Regions from separate parts of the Pseudoalteromonas sp. P1-8 genome, predicted to be linked through region 1. Evidence: predicted binding sites of a transcription regulator. Region 1 holds the regulator's gene; each other region holds the start of a gene.
What was found. The regulator sigma-54, encoded in region 1, starts transcription at its own class of promoters, with help from an activator protein. The targets are predictions, from matches to a motif close to GTTGGCACGNNNNTNGNNT.

Region 1 (5,035 bases):
GTTTTGGCTAACATACCGCGCACTTGAACAAATTGACCACTATTGAGTGACTTGGTCACTTGTTTGAGTTGTTGTAGTGGGTAATCTTGTTCAAAGGCTTCTGGCATTGGCGTCCTTACAACTGAAAAAAGTTTAAATAGGCTAAGCAAATACAGCATAGTTGCTTTGTAGTGTATTTGCAGAGATATCGTCGCACTGCGATAAATTTATTAAGAGTTTTGTAATTTAGAAAAGCGAGCGATATAAAAGTAGGATATTTAAAGGGAATTTTAAATATCCGAATTAAGTTTACCGTAAACCTTGAAGTCTTAGCAAATGCTATTCTTGCTCGTGGAAGCGTTGTGCAATTAATTCGCCGATTGCCGTTAATGCAGCATCGGCGTCAGGGCCTTCACACACAACGCGAACTTCTTTACCCTGACTACTTTCAAGTAGCATTAATGCTAACACGCTGTCGCCTTCAGCTTCTTTATCATCTTGATAAAGCGTAATTTTGGCATCAAATTGCAGTGCTAATTGCGCTAAAACAGTAGCAGCACGAGCATGTAAGCCAAGTTTGTTTTGAATTAAAAAGGTATCTTCAGCGTGCATTGTTGGTGCCTAATTAAATGTCTTGTTCGCGGTGGCGGATTTTTACATTAGCATGGCTTTTGGCAAAGCTCTCACCAATTGTTTGCGCTAAGTAAACAGAGCGATGCTGGCCGCCGGTGCAACCAATAGCAATGGTCAGGTAACTGCGGTTATTACGCTCTAAATGTGGCAACCAAGTTTGCACAAAGGTTTGTATTTGCCAAGTGAACTTTTGCACTATGCTGTGGCTAGCTAGGTAATCTTTTACTGGTTGATCAAGGCCAGTTAGTGGCTTTAAATCAGGTTCCCAGTGTGGGTTAGGTAAAAAGCGTGCATCAAAAACGTAGTCAGCTTCTTTTGGAATACCATGCTTAAAGCCAAACGACATAAAAGTAATAATTAGCTTTTTATCTTTTTTACCTAAAATCTTTTCGCGAATTGATTCTGCTAACTGATGAACACTCAGATCAGTGGTATCAATCATAAAGTCAGCGCGAGTGATCAACACATCAAGCAGGATTTTTTCTTGTTTAATGGCCAGATCAAGCGGCAAAGAATCAATAGATAGTGGATGCAAGCGGCGTGTTTCTGAAAAGCGCTTGATCAGAGTTTGGTCATCACTGTCTAAATAGAATAGTGTTGGGTTTGCGAAACCTGGCAGGTACTCAAGAATATCATTAAATTCTTGCTGCTCTTTCGGTAAGTTACGTACGTCGATACTGACCGCTATTTTATCGTAGTTATCAGACACACTACGTACGAGCGAAGGCAGTAAATTAACCGGAATATTATCAACGCAATAATAGCCTAAGTCTTCAAGTACTCGTAAAGCGACCGATTTACCTGAGCCTGAGCGACCGCTGATAATTATTAATTCCATTTATGCCTCTGCTGATATGACCTGAAACAGTTGCTGATCGGTAGTAGCACTACGCAGCTGTTTACAAAATTCTTTATCTTTAAGTCTATCAGCAATTGTTGATAAGGTCTTTAGGTGAAGCTGACAGTCACCATCTGGTACGATGAGTGCCACAAAAATATCAACTGGACGATTATCAATTGCATCAAAATTAATAGGGGATTCACTCACTATCACAAATGCATGAGGCTCATCTGCGCCGCTCATTCGGCCATGTGGAATAGCAATACCTCGGCCAATGCCGGTGCTACCTAGTTTTTCTCGGTTGAGTAAAGCATCTAGGATATCTTGTTGCGATAAATGAGGAAGCTGCTGGTGGGCCAGTTCGCTGATATATTCAAGAATTCTTTTTTTGCTATTAAAAAGGACCGCAGCTTTGCTGCAGTCCTGGTTAGTAAGTGAACTTAGTTTCATAATTTAATGTCGAGCTAATTTCTCTTTGTGTTTAATGACTTGGCGATCAAGTTTATCGATCAGTGAGTCAATGGCTGCGTACATATCTTGATGTTCTGTAGAAGCGAATAATTCGCCTCCGTTTACATGTAAAGTTGCTTCTGCTTTTTGGCTTAATTTTTCTACATCTAGAATGACATGAACATTATTAATATGGTCAAAATGCCTTTCTAGTTTCGCAAACTTGGTGTTTACATAGTCTCTTAATGAATCTGTGATTTCTACATGACGACCAGTTAAATTTAGTTGCATAAGCATTTTTCCTTCTATGTAAAACGTCTAAATCAGACTCTTACGCTGATTAGACGGAGGTATTGCTAGAGACTCACGATATTTTGCAATTGTACGTCTAGCTACTTTAATTCCTTGCTCAGCCAATATATCTGCAATTTTGCTATCACTCAATGGTTTAGCTGAGTTTTCTGCAGCGACTAACTTCTTGATTAAAGCGCGTATTGCTGTAGAAGAACACTCACCACCATTTTCGGTGCTGACATGGCTTGAGAAGAAATATTTCAACTCAAAAATACCCCGTGGGGTATGCATATATTTTTGCGTTGTTACCCGTGAAATCGTCGATTCATGCATTTCGACCATTTCAGCAACATCATTTAGCACCATCGGCTTCATTGCTTCAGGGCCATGTTCAAAGAAAGCTTGTTGTTGTTGAACGATACAGTTGGTCACCTTTAATAGCGTATCGTTACGGCTTTCTAAGCTCTTAATAAACCACTTTGCTTCTTGTAAGTGAGAACGAATAAATTGGCTGTCGCTACTTGATTTAACTGAGCGAGACATAGCTGCATATTGGCTGTTCACTCTAATCTTTGGCATACAATCTGGGTTTAACTCGACTACCCAGCGACCTTTTACTTTTTTCACTGATACATCAGGTATGACGTACTCAGACTCTTCGCGTACTATGCTATCCGCAGGCTTAGGGTTTAAGCTGTGGATGAGCGTCATAACTTCTTTAAGCTCGTTTTCTTTAAGCTTAGTCTTTTTCATCAAAGTTCGATAGTCGCGACTCGCTAATAATTCGATATGCTCAGATAAAACCATTTTAGTTTCAGCTAAATATGGCGTATCGGCATCGAATTGGCGTAGCTGAATGCACAGACATTCTTGTAAACTGCGCGCGCCAATACCCACAGGATCAAATAACTGAATTCTTTTTAAGACCGCTTCGACTTCATCAAGTTCGATTTCTTCTTCATCGTTATTTTGATTAAAGCTTTCGACTATATCTTCACAGCTTACCGTTAAAATACCTGAATCATCGATAGCTTCTACAATTGCCACAGCAATCGCTTCATCAGTAGGGCTAAATGGCGTGAGCTGTAATTGCCACATTAGGTATTCGTGAAGGGTTTCGGTTGATGCACCTTGATAGATAGATTCATCTTCAGGCATTGGCCCTGACGATGTTGAAGGGGCGGCACTCATGTACTCATCCCAAGTAACATCCATGGCTAAGTCATCGCTTACGGTGTCTTTATTGAGAGCATCACTACTTTCTTGCTCGTACTCGCTAGGTGCTTCTTCGGCAGACGCGCTGACTTGCACATCGTCAGACTCCGCTTTTTGCTCATTCTTGCCGGTGCTTTCTTCATTGTAATCCGCTTCTTCCACTTCAAGTAGGGGATTACTATCAAGCGCTTCTTGAATTTCTTGCTGGAGATCCAATGTACTGAGCTGCAACAAACGAATCGCTTGTTGCAGTTGTGGAGTCATTGTAAGTTGCTGGCCCATGCGCAGCTGTAATGATTGCCTCATGTATCCCTAACAATCCTTTTAAAGTTATCGATAACTGTAAAAACACAGTTATCGATTTATTGTCATTGTTATAAGTCTAGCAGATGCTCTAGTCGCTGGCGTAATGGTTACAGCCTGAATTGCTCGCCTAGATATACATCGCGTACAGTTTGGTCTGCTAATACGTGCTCAGGTGTGCCTGATGCAATTAGCTCCCCATGAGAAACAATGTAGGCTTTTTCACAAACATCAAGGGTTTCTCGAACATTATGGTCAGTAATTAGTACACCGATACCACGATTTTTTAGGTGCTCAATAATTTTCTTTATATCTAACACTGAAATTGGATCAACACCAGCAAAAGGCTCATCTAAAAGGATAAATTTAGGATTAGCGGCTAATGCGCGAGCAATTTCTACACGGCGTCGCTCACCACCTGACAGCGCCATACCTTGGCTGTCACGAATGTGTTGAATACTAAATTCATCGAGTAAGCTATTAAGTGTTTCTTCGCGACCTGCTTTGTTTAGATCTTTACGGGTTTCTAAAATAGCCATCAAGTTTTGGTAAACCGTTAACTTTCGAAAAATTGACGATTCTTGTGGCAGATAGCCGATACCTAAGCGGGCACGATTGTGCATTGGCAAAAGGGTAATATCGTTATCATCAATGCTGATTTTACCTTTGTCGCTTGGGACTAGGCCTACAATCATATAGAAGGTGGTGGTTTTACCTGCACCATTTGGGCCAAGCAAGCCAACAATGCTGCCCGCTTCAACTTCAAGGCCGACATTTTTAACCACTTGGCGGCCTTTGTAGCTTTTAGCTAAAAGCTCTGCTTTTAATGTGCTCATGGTTGGCCTTTATTATCTTTTTTATTTTCAACAGGCACTAAAATAGTGTGTACACGATCTGTTGAGTTTTCGTCTTTTTCAGCACTGATCAGCTGCTGTGCCATATCATAGGTAATGCTTTTTGCTGTTACTTTTTGACCTGCTTGAGTAACTTCAGCTTCACCATTTAAGGTTAAGAAGCGTTTTGCAACATCATAACGAACTTCTTCGGCGCTGGCGCTCATCACGGTGCCATCAGTTTGCTTTTCTTCGAAGTAAGCAGGCTTACCTGTGGCAATAATTAACTCTACTGTACCCTCGGTGTCACCGCCGTGTGCTTCAAGGCGTTCAGCGGTAATACGACGATTACCATGCACGATCTCTACGTTACCTTCAAATATGCCAACGCCATCTTTTAGTTTACCTACTTGGCGATCTGAGCTAATGCTAATTTGAGCGCCTGTTTGCTCGGCAGCTGCGCCCGAAAAGGCAATCAATAAGCTTG
Region 2 (5,035 bases), on a different contig from region 1:
TCTTACGAAGAGAAGGTAATAGGATTGCTAATTCTAAATCGCTTATCTGTTGCTTTGCCCCGGTTTTACCATCTAGATAAGTGAAAGTACCACCGTAGATTGCTACTTCACCAAGTTCGATGTCAAAGTTATCTGGTAAGTTAACAGCGCCAGAACTCTTTTGCTGCTCTGTCTGTGGTTGCTCAGCAACCGCATCAAATAATTGCCAGTTTGCTTTACCATTTTTATCGGTTTCTAACAAAATTGTTGGTTCGTTAATAACGAATTTATCAAGTTTAAACTCACCGCCAAATAACGACATCCACGGGATACGGATAGCAAGTTGCTGCATGCTTGCCATATCTTTTTGTGAGCCTGTTTGCATATTGGCAAAGTGCACATCATTCAATTCGAGTTTTAATGATGGAAATACCGACAGCTTTTTATCGCCATTAATAGTCAGACTACGACCTGTGGTTTGTTCTACTTGCTCCGATACTTTATTAAATATCGCGTCTGTAGGTATTAGGAATGGTGCTGCGACTACCAATGCAATCAGTAATACGAAGATGACACCAACGATTTTCAGTAAGGTTTTCATAATCATCCTTAAAAATGGGCAAACAATGTTCTTATCATAGCGGGAGTTAGGCGCAATTGCATTGCCCAACACATAAAAAGGTTTGTGAACAAGCTTAGGTACAAGAATATGAATCAGCGCTGAAACCATTTGATACCTATAGGTTACAAAAAAATCTTGACCGCATGATACCTTAGGGTTACATTGATACCTGTAGGTTACATTGATACCTGTAGGTTACATTTGAGTTTAAAATAAAAGGAAACGATTATGTCTAAGCAAGATATCAAAACAGAAGAAAAGTTTATGAGTCATAACGCATGGTTTTCAATATTCATGGGAGTCACGTTATTAATTATTAGTGTTTACCCAATGCTCAAGCAAACATCAGCACCGTTACTGTTTATTGGCGGTACCGCATTTTTAGGATCTTTCTTTATGTTTGTAATTAGAGGGGGATTTACATGGAAACTTGGTTATCGCCTTACGTATAAGGATGAATTTTTAAATACGATTGATACCATCGCTTATAAACATGTAGTGCTTGGATTGCTTTTTAGCATGGGGGCTATTTTTTTATTGTCTGATGAACTTGCTTTAAATGTATCTCATAGCATGATGGCCACATTTTACCTTGCTTTGATGTGTTTGATATATGGCGTATCAATTCTTTGGCAAAGTAGAGACTAGGTATAAAAGTGCAAAATAATATCGCTAAATTTCGTAAAGATAAGGGGTTATCGCAGCAAGAACTTGCTGATGCCATTGCAGTATCACGTAAAACCATCAGCACAGTTGAAACCGGCCGCTTTATACCCTCGGTGATTATCGCGTTAAAAATTGCTACTCACTTTGAACTCAGTGTTGAGCAATTATTTACACTCGATGACAATGATTAATAAACCACATCAGCCGCAATCTTACTTATAAATTATCAGTAAGATTGCATCATTCCATTACTTCGGTATGATGCACGACCCTGTTGTTTTTGCACCCTGTGTACTAAAATTAAACAACCCAATTTGGTCAAAACTGGAGTATCGATTAAGCATGAAGAAACTGCTTATTTCACCGTCAAAAATGGCGCTTGGCGAGCAAGAAAGTCAAATTTATCAAAATATCCTCAAGCAAGCCTCTGATATCAGCTTAAACCTTATGGCAGTTAAAGTAGAAAACCACCCTGAAGACTTTTTAGGTTGGTGCTATGAGCTATTAAGTGCAAGCCGTGATCGCATTAACTACGATCTGTTAGAAGATAAGCAATTACCCACTCTTAAAAAACTTCATGACTTATTAATTTCTGCAATCAGTTTTTTGCAGTTAAAAACATTAAGGGTTGCGCCATGGCCTGTTATTGCAGGCTTCATCGAGCAGCATAAAGAGCTTGTAGCCCTTGATGAGCAACTACGCTTAGCTAATTACATTGCCGCAATTAAATCGCAATCCCTAAAAGAGATGATCCCAGAAGACCGTTTAGCGTTTTCAGGTAAACACAGTGCCTCGCTTGATCCAAGCAGCTATAACTTCGACGTTGAATGGTTTGCTTCTACTAAGAACGCAAAAGGTTTCCACCAAATGTTGAGTGATTTACCAGGTGCATTCGATGAGGCGCTTGTACACATTCCACTTGAGGGTGAAGTAACGCAAGAACATTATCAGCATTTTATGGTTGCTTACTTCATGGCATTTAATGGCAGCGATGAAAAGCCAACGCTTGCTCCTGCTACTCGCTTGCTTGCGATGCGCCGACCTGACGTGTTTACACCAATCGTAAATAGTAAACTTGATGCCCTTTGTGCGGCATTAGGCATTACTAAGCTTAATAACCGTGATTTTGAGCGCTACTGGCAAGATGTTGTCGAAGCAATACATAGCATGCCTTGGTTCAAAATGGCCAGTGCAGCAAATGAGCTTGAACAATCTCTGGTTGAAATCAAAGCCCTATTGCCTAGCTTCTTTTATTATGCAGATAAAAGTACCGCTGATAACTCTAACTATATTAAGTTGTTAAACAAACCTAAGAGTACCACAAGCTCAGCAGGTAAAAAGACCGTACGCCGTGGCAAAGAATCAGCAGAGATACTGGTGGACCGAGCATTAGCAAGTGATGATATCCCTGAACATATCAAAGCTAAGCGCGATTCAATCATCAGTGAAGTTGAAAAAGGCCGCAGTGTTGAAGAAACCATTACTCTAATGCGTGCAATTTTCGGCTAAGTTACTCTCAAATAAGCAAAACCCGGTTGCTTCGCAATTGTGCAACCGGGTTATTTTTTGCACCACACATGTGCGCATGAACAATTCAAATAACCATCCTTTTCACAATTAAACAAGTTTAAAAGCCTGTTTTTAAAGCCTTTAAGCATAAAATATCCCGCTCGGAATTAACTTGGCACAACCAGTGCAATATCGTATCCAGACAACACATAGAAAATGTCCTCAAATAATAACCAGACTGCAATCTGAAAATGGGACAAAATCAACATAACAACAGGATACAGAAACATGCTAAAACTAAAAAAAACGGTCGCAGCAAGCGCCCTTGCGCTATTAACTTTGAGCTCAACATATAGCTATGCAGAAGTTACAGCAAACGCTGCGGCAACTTCAAACTACTTATGGCGTGGTCAAGAGCAAGGCGGTGGTGATGCTGCAATCCAAGGTGGTATCGACTACGCAAGTGAATCTGGCTTTTATGCGGGTACTTGGGTATCGAATGCTAGCTGGGCTGACGACATGACTTACGAGCTAGACCTTTATGCTGGTTTTGGCGGTGAAATCAATGAAACCTTTAGCTACGATGTTGGCTACATTTATTATGCATACCCAGATGCAGCATCTTACACTGATGCAGACTTCTCAGAAATCTACGGTAGCATTAGCATGGGTAGCTTCACCTTTGGTGCAGCAGTCCTAGCAACATCAGCAGCAAGCGGTGACGGTACAGATTTTGGTGACTCTCTATATTTAAATGCTGACTACAGTTTCCCAGTTGGCAGTACCGGTGCAGAAATGGCCCTTCACTTAGGTCATTACTCAGGGGATTTCATTGGTGATGATGACATCATCGACTACGGTGTTTCAGTGTCGAAAGACGGCTTTACTTTCGGTCTTTCAGACAACGACATTGATGGTTCAGATGTAAAAGTGTATGTCGCTTACGCGGTTGACTTCACTTTATAAAGAATGTGTTACTTGCTGCAACACGAAGGGCCGTTAAGGCCCTTTTCTCGTTTTGGGCTATATATTAAGGCACACTATGCCCGGTTGAGCCTTGCCAAATGCGATACCATTGTTCACGGTTCATAGTAAGCTGCTTAGCTTCAACAGCTGATTTAACACGCTCAATATTACCCGTACCAAGTACCACAGACGGTGCACTTGGGTGCATTAACAGCCAAGCATAAACAACTTGATCAATGGCTGTGGCGCCAATTTCAGCACCAACCTGCTCCAACACTGTACGTAAACGCACCGCTTTTTCATCATCACTTGAGAATATACGACCCCCAGCTAATGGTGACCAAAGCATAGGTTTGATATCGAGCAATTGACATTGGTCTAAGCTACCATCATCAAGGGCTTTCATTTCGTAAGGTGAAAACTCAATTTGATTAGTCACAAGCTCAAAGTCTAAACGCGACTGCAATAAGCTAAATTGCGATGGGGTAAAATTAGATACACCAAAATCAATCACGTCACCATTTGCTTTTAGGGTATTAAATGCTTGTGCCATTTCATCGGCGTTCATTAAGTAATCAGGGCGATGGATAAGTAATACATCTAAACGATCAGTGTTAAAGTTTTTAAGTGACTGCTGTGCTGAGGCAATTATATGCGCGGCACTTGAATCATAATGGTTTGCTTTGCCTTGTAATCCTAGGCTGGCAAACGCAGGCTTAATACCACATTTAGTGATTATTTTGATTTCATCACGAATACTTGGTTTTAGTTTAAGTGCTTTACCAAATTCGGCTTCACAACCGTATTCACCATAGATGTCAGCATGATCGGTATGTGACACACCCATCTCAATTGCATTTTCTAAAAAACTTAAGCATTGCTGTGGCGTTATCTGCCAATCTAACAAGCGCCAGAATCCTAATACCAACTCATCAATACAACGACCATTGCTATTCACCATAACGACCTACTATTCCTAATAAATTCGACTCAAATTAATCCTTTAACCATATCACAGATTTACTAATCACAGCTGTTAACATACAGTTACAAAACAAATTGCTAATTTGTTACTAAACAGGATATTTTAGTACCTAAAAACAAATGTTATAAAACAAGGAATAAAAAATGAAATCATCAAATGTCATGACCGCATTGGTTGATATTTTTATCAGCCCGAGCAAAGCCTTTAATGGTTTAAAGGAAGCAAAAGGTTGGTCTTTTGTTGCCTTTATTTTACTTGCCGGCATCCTCGCTGCCAGCATGTTTGCTTTTTACAATAAAGCTGACCCG
Region 3 (5,035 bases), on a different contig from region 1:
TTCGTTGTTAACACAGCAGTTGTCGTTTCAGGATCCGAGTAATCCTGCTGATAACGATCAAATGATTGCGCAGATGACGAACTTTACCATGGCTGAAGGTATTTCAAACTTAAACGAGAAGTTTGATTCACTCACTGCATCAATGACATCAAATTCTGCGTTACAGGCTTCGACTCTTGTTGGTAAGCAAGCGTTACTTGAGTCTGACACCATTGATTTTGATGGCGAAAATCTAGCTAAAGGGTCGGTGGTTGCAGAAACCGCTGTTGAATCTTTAACGCTAAGAATAACGGATTCATCAGGCCAGTTAGTGCGTACCATTGAATTAGGTTCTCAGTCAGCGGGTGCACTTCGTTTTGAATGGGATGGTAAAGACAATGATGGCAATGTGCTACCTGAAGGTGAATATGACATCAGTGCTGAAGGCTTTGTAAATGGAGACTACAGCAGTATGCCAATGGCGACCTTTAAGAATATTGAAAGTGTCAATATTAATGGCGCAAGCGGCATTATCGTAAATACAAAAGAGGGTGCGGTTAGGCTAACTGATATAGCTGAAATCGCATAAGTAAAAAAGGTTTGGGTTAGCTTAGGCTAAGAGATAGGTTAGAGGTGAGTTATGAGCTTCAATATTGCATTAACAGGCTTAGCAGCCGCGCAAAAAGATTTAGACGTTACCGCAAATAACATTGCTAACGTTAATACTACGGGCTTTAAAGAGTCTCGTGCAGAGTTCGCTGATGTATACGCATCATCAGTATTTAGTTCTGGTAAAACAAAAAATGGTGACGGTGTAAGAACAACAATGGTGGCACAACAATTCCACCAAGGTTCGTTATCTTTCACAAATAACTCACTTGACTTAGCGATCACTGGTGAAGGTTATTTCGCAATGGCGAATGACCTAGGTGCACAAGACTTCACATATACCCGAGCAGGTGCGTTTAAATTAAATAAAGATAACTTTGTAGTCGATGCTAATGGCAACTATCTACAAGGTTTCCCTGTTGATGAAGCAACCGGTGATACCACTTCTGTTAGCTTAAGTACATCTTCTGCACTACAAATTCCTGATGCATCAGGTTCACCACGTGCAACCACGAATGTTTATTCATCTTTTAATCTAGACTCTCGAGCAACTTCACCGTCAGTGACGCCGTTTGATCCTGAGACAAGTGCTTCATATAACAGCTCAACATCAACAACAGTGTATGATTCATTAGGTGAGCCACATATTTTACAATTCTTTTTTGTGAAAACTGATTCAACAACTACTGGTAATGAAAATGAGTGGGAAGTGTATGCTACTTTAGATGAAAAACCGTTTGCTGCGGATGGTACTGAGCAAACTACGTCGCCATACACGCCTATTTCGACTTTTCAGTTTGACTCAAGTGGTTTACCACTAAATACAGATGGTGTAGCAAACACTGACACTACGTTTGACCCATTAACGTTACCAAATGGTGTTGGTGCTGCGGCAGGCTTATCTGACTTACTTTCTAATGGTGCCAGCTTCCCAGATGATGTCACTATTAATTGGCGTGATGAAGCAGCAACAACAAATAAAATTCCTACTCAGTATGCTAGTAACTTTGAAGTAAAAGCACTGGAACAAGATGGTGCGACTGTAGGTCGTCTATCAGGTATCGATATCGGTTCTGACGGTAAAATTGTTGCTTCATACAGTAATGGTGATACTTCATTCCTAGGTCAAGTTGCGATGGTACGCTTTTCGAACTCACAGGGTTTACAACAAGTGGGTGATACGGCCTGGAAGAAGAGCCTTACATCAGGTGAACCTATTGCTGGCGAACCAGGTTCAGGTACCTTGGGTTCAATTAACTCATCTGCGCTTGAACAATCAAACGTTAACCTAACTAACGAACTTGTTGACTTGATTAGTGCGCAGCGTAACTTCCAAGCAAATTCACGTGCGCTTGAGGTTAACTCAACACTACAGCAAAACATCCTACAGATCCGTTAATTTTAACGGCTCTAAGCTTAATCCGACACGAAGGCTGCTCCCTCTATTGGCAGCCTTTTTTCATTCTAATTATTCATTTTTCTCTTCTATTTTAGCGTCAATTTTACTTTGGCACTTTTATTGCATTTCTTAGTTATCGTATTTTTAGTGAGTCAATGTTATGGACAAAATGGTCTACATTGCCATGTCGGGTGCTAAGCAAAGTTTGCGAGGTCTTGAACTCAAGGCCAACAACCTTGCGAATGCTAACACCACTGGCTTTAAAGCTGATTTTGCACAAGCTCGCTCTATGCAAGCCTTCGGTGAAGGTCTGCCATCTAGGGTGTTTGCAATGCAAGAACGCCCTGGATCTAATATGGAATCGGGTGGTTTTGTTGAAACTGGCCGCGAGCTTGATATCGCGATGAGTGACCGTGGTTGGTTGAGTGTACAAGATGCATCAGGCAATGAGGCGTACACCAAAACTGGCACATTAAACATTACTCCAGATGGCGCGTTGATCACTAGCCATGGCCGTCAAGTAATTGGCGAAGGTGGTCCAATCATTTTGCCATTACCTATCGAGAAAGTTGAGTTTAGTGAAGACGGTGCTATTCAGGTTCGCCCACAAGGTGCGCCAGCTAACTTTTTGGAAGTGGTTGATCGCTTAAAAGTGATTGAGGCTGATAACACTCAGCTTGAAAAAGGTAATGACGGTTTATTTCGACCAAAAGAAGACATGTTGGTCAATGACCTTTGTGGTTTTTGTGATATTTCACCAAACGTAAAGGTACTGTCGGGTACGCTTGAAATGTCGAACGTAAACCCAGTGCATGAAATGGTCGACATGATCAGCAATCAACGCCAATTTGAATTACAAGTTAAATTAATGAAAACAGCCGAAGAGCTCGACGAGCGTCAAGATCAGCTGTTACGCATTGTTTAAGATGACTGAGAGGGTAGAGTTATGAATCCTGCATTATGGATCAGTAAAACCGGGCTTGACGCCCAGCAAACCGATATTTCGGTGATCTCAAATAATCTCGCAAATGCCAGCACGGTCGGTTACAAAAAAAGCCGCGCCGTATTTGAAGATTTACTATATCAAAACATCAATCAACCAGGTGGCCGTTCATCTCAAGACACTGAAATGCCATCAGGTTTAATGCTTGGTGCCGGTGCAAAAGTGGTTGCTAACCAAAAGAACTTTTCACAAGGTAACATGCTTACCACAGAAAATTCATTGGACTGGATGATCTCAGGTCCTGGCTTTTTTGAAGTGCAATTACCAGATGGCAACATTGCATACTCACGTAATGGTCAATTCACCACTGACGAAGATGGTCGCATTGTAACTTCTGGTGCGGGTTTTCCATTACAGCCAGAAATGAACGTACCAGACGATGCACAATCAATTACTGTTTCGCAAGACGGTGAAGTGTCGGTACGTATTTCAGGGCAAGCAGAGAACGTGGTCATTGGTCAGCTAACAATTAGTGACTTTATTAATCCATCGGGTCTTGAACCTATGGGGCAAAACTTGTACACAGAAACTGCTGTGAGTGGCGCACCTGTGCAAGGGAACCCAGGTATCGATGGTTTAGGTACTGTGGTTCAAGGTTCACTAGAAACGTCTAATGTGAATGTAACAGAAGAACTCGTTAACTTGATCGAAACGCAACGAATTTATGAAATGAATTCAAAAGTGATTTCAGCGGTTGATGAAATGCTTAGTTACATCAATCAACAGCTTTAATGGGTAGGAGGCAGCATGCGTAACATTATCTTAGTCACATCGGCAGCATTAATGCTGGGTGGTTGTATGACAACGCAAAATCATCATGTGGTTCAGGATGACCCTTACTATGCGCCTATGTATCCGGAGCCAACAACAGAGCCAATGGTACCAACGGGTTCGTTGTTTGATAGTTATTCAGCAGATGACTTGTACTCAGATAAAAAGGCATTGCGCGCGGGTGATATCATCACTGTTAAATTGCAAGAATCAACGCAAGCCACCAAAGCGGCAAAAACCGAAACCGACAAAGAAACGGACGCTAGTTTAGACCCTGTTATTGGGCTTGGCGGTAATCCAGTTAACATTGGCGGTGATAGCATTCAGTTTGGTATTGGTTCTGGGGCATCGTTTAAAGGTGATTCAAAGTCTAACCAATCAAATAGCTTATTTGGTGATATATCTGTCAATGTGATGCGTGTTCTACCGAACGGAAATTTGGTTATTCGCGGTGAAAAATGGCTCACTTTGAACACCGGTGAAGAATTTATTCGCCTTGAAGGTTTAGTTCGTCCTGAAGATGTTCAAGCAGATAACACGGTCACATCAAACCGTATTGCTAATGCGCGAATTCAATACTCAGGTAAAGGGCAAATTCAAGAAACGCAAAGTGCAGGTTGGCTGTCTCGTTTCTTTAGTAGTTCGCTTTTCCCATTTTAGAGGAATAAAGTCATGAATGGGTTTAAATACATCATCGCTCTTTGCTTAATTAGCCTGCAGTTTTCTGCACAGGCTGAGCGAGTCAAAGATGTATCTATGGTTGAGGGCGTGCGCGCAAACCAATTAGTGGGTTATGGTTTGGTTGTCGGTTTGCCCGGCACAGGTGAACAAAGCCGATTTACTCAACAAAGCTTTAAAGCTATGCTGAATGGTTTTGGTATTACCTTACCTGATAGCTTAAAACCTAAGATTAAAAATGTTGCCGCTGTGGCTGTACATGCAGAGTTACCGGCATTCAGAAAACCCGGTCAAACCATTGATATTACGGTTTCATCTATTGGTAGTGCGGGTAGTTTACGTGGCGGTACTTTATTACAAACCTTCCTAAAAGGGGTTGATGGCAATACCTATGCGATTGCACAAGGCAGCTTAGTCGTTGGTGGTCTAGGTGCTGAAGGGGCAGACGGTAGCCGTGTAATTATTAACACACCCACAGTGGGTCGTATTCCAAACGGTGCCATTGTAGAACGTGCTATTAAGAGCCCGTTTATGCAAGGTGACTACATTACCTTTAATTTAAATCGTCCTGATTTCACAACGGCTAAACGCTTAGA

Region 2: the regulator sigma-54 is predicted to act here: its motif matches at 2,948-2,966, upstream of AN213_RS10935 (TorF family putative porin).
Region 3: the regulator sigma-54 is predicted to act here: its motif matches at 2,095-2,113, upstream of AN213_RS06105 (flagellar basal body rod protein FlgF).

What each region holds. Positions count from the first base shown of each region.
Region 1 covers NZ_LJSO01000014.1:44,302-49,336, forward strand. The annotation lists gene mgtE (magnesium transporter) at 1-107, opposite strand, end outside; gene AN213_RS16630 (HPr family phosphocarrier protein) at 319-591, opposite strand; gene rapZ (RNase adapter RapZ) at 605-1,450, opposite strand; gene ptsN (PTS IIA-like nitrogen regulatory protein PtsN) at 1,451-1,903, opposite strand; gene hpf (ribosome hibernation promoting factor) at 1,907-2,194, opposite strand; gene AN213_RS16650 (RNA polymerase factor sigma-54) at 2,222-3,718, opposite strand; gene lptB (LPS export ABC transporter ATP-binding protein) at 3,826-4,551, opposite strand; gene lptA (lipopolysaccharide transport periplasmic protein LptA) at 4,548-5,035, opposite strand, start outside.
Region 2 covers NZ_LJSO01000006.1:274,593-279,627, reverse strand. The annotation lists gene AN213_RS10955 (AsmA family protein) at 1-580, opposite strand, end outside; gene AN213_RS10950 (hypothetical protein) at 830-1,249, shown strand; gene AN213_RS10945 (helix-turn-helix transcriptional regulator) at 1,258-1,458, shown strand; gene AN213_RS10940 (hypothetical protein) at 1,610-2,776, shown strand; gene AN213_RS10935 (TorF family putative porin) at 3,065-3,742, shown strand; gene AN213_RS10930 (aldo/keto reductase) at 3,807-4,700, opposite strand; gene AN213_RS10925 (YIP1 family protein) at 4,871-5,035, shown strand, end outside.
Region 3 covers NZ_LJSO01000003.1:160,312-165,346, forward strand. The annotation lists gene AN213_RS06095 (flagellar hook assembly protein FlgD) at 1-568, shown strand, start outside; gene flgE (flagellar hook protein FlgE) at 620-1,987, shown strand; gene AN213_RS06105 (flagellar basal body rod protein FlgF) at 2,148-2,912, shown strand; gene flgG (flagellar basal-body rod protein FlgG) at 2,934-3,722, shown strand; gene flgH (flagellar basal body L-ring protein FlgH) at 3,738-4,421, shown strand; gene AN213_RS06120 (flagellar basal body P-ring protein FlgI) at 4,434-5,035, shown strand, end outside.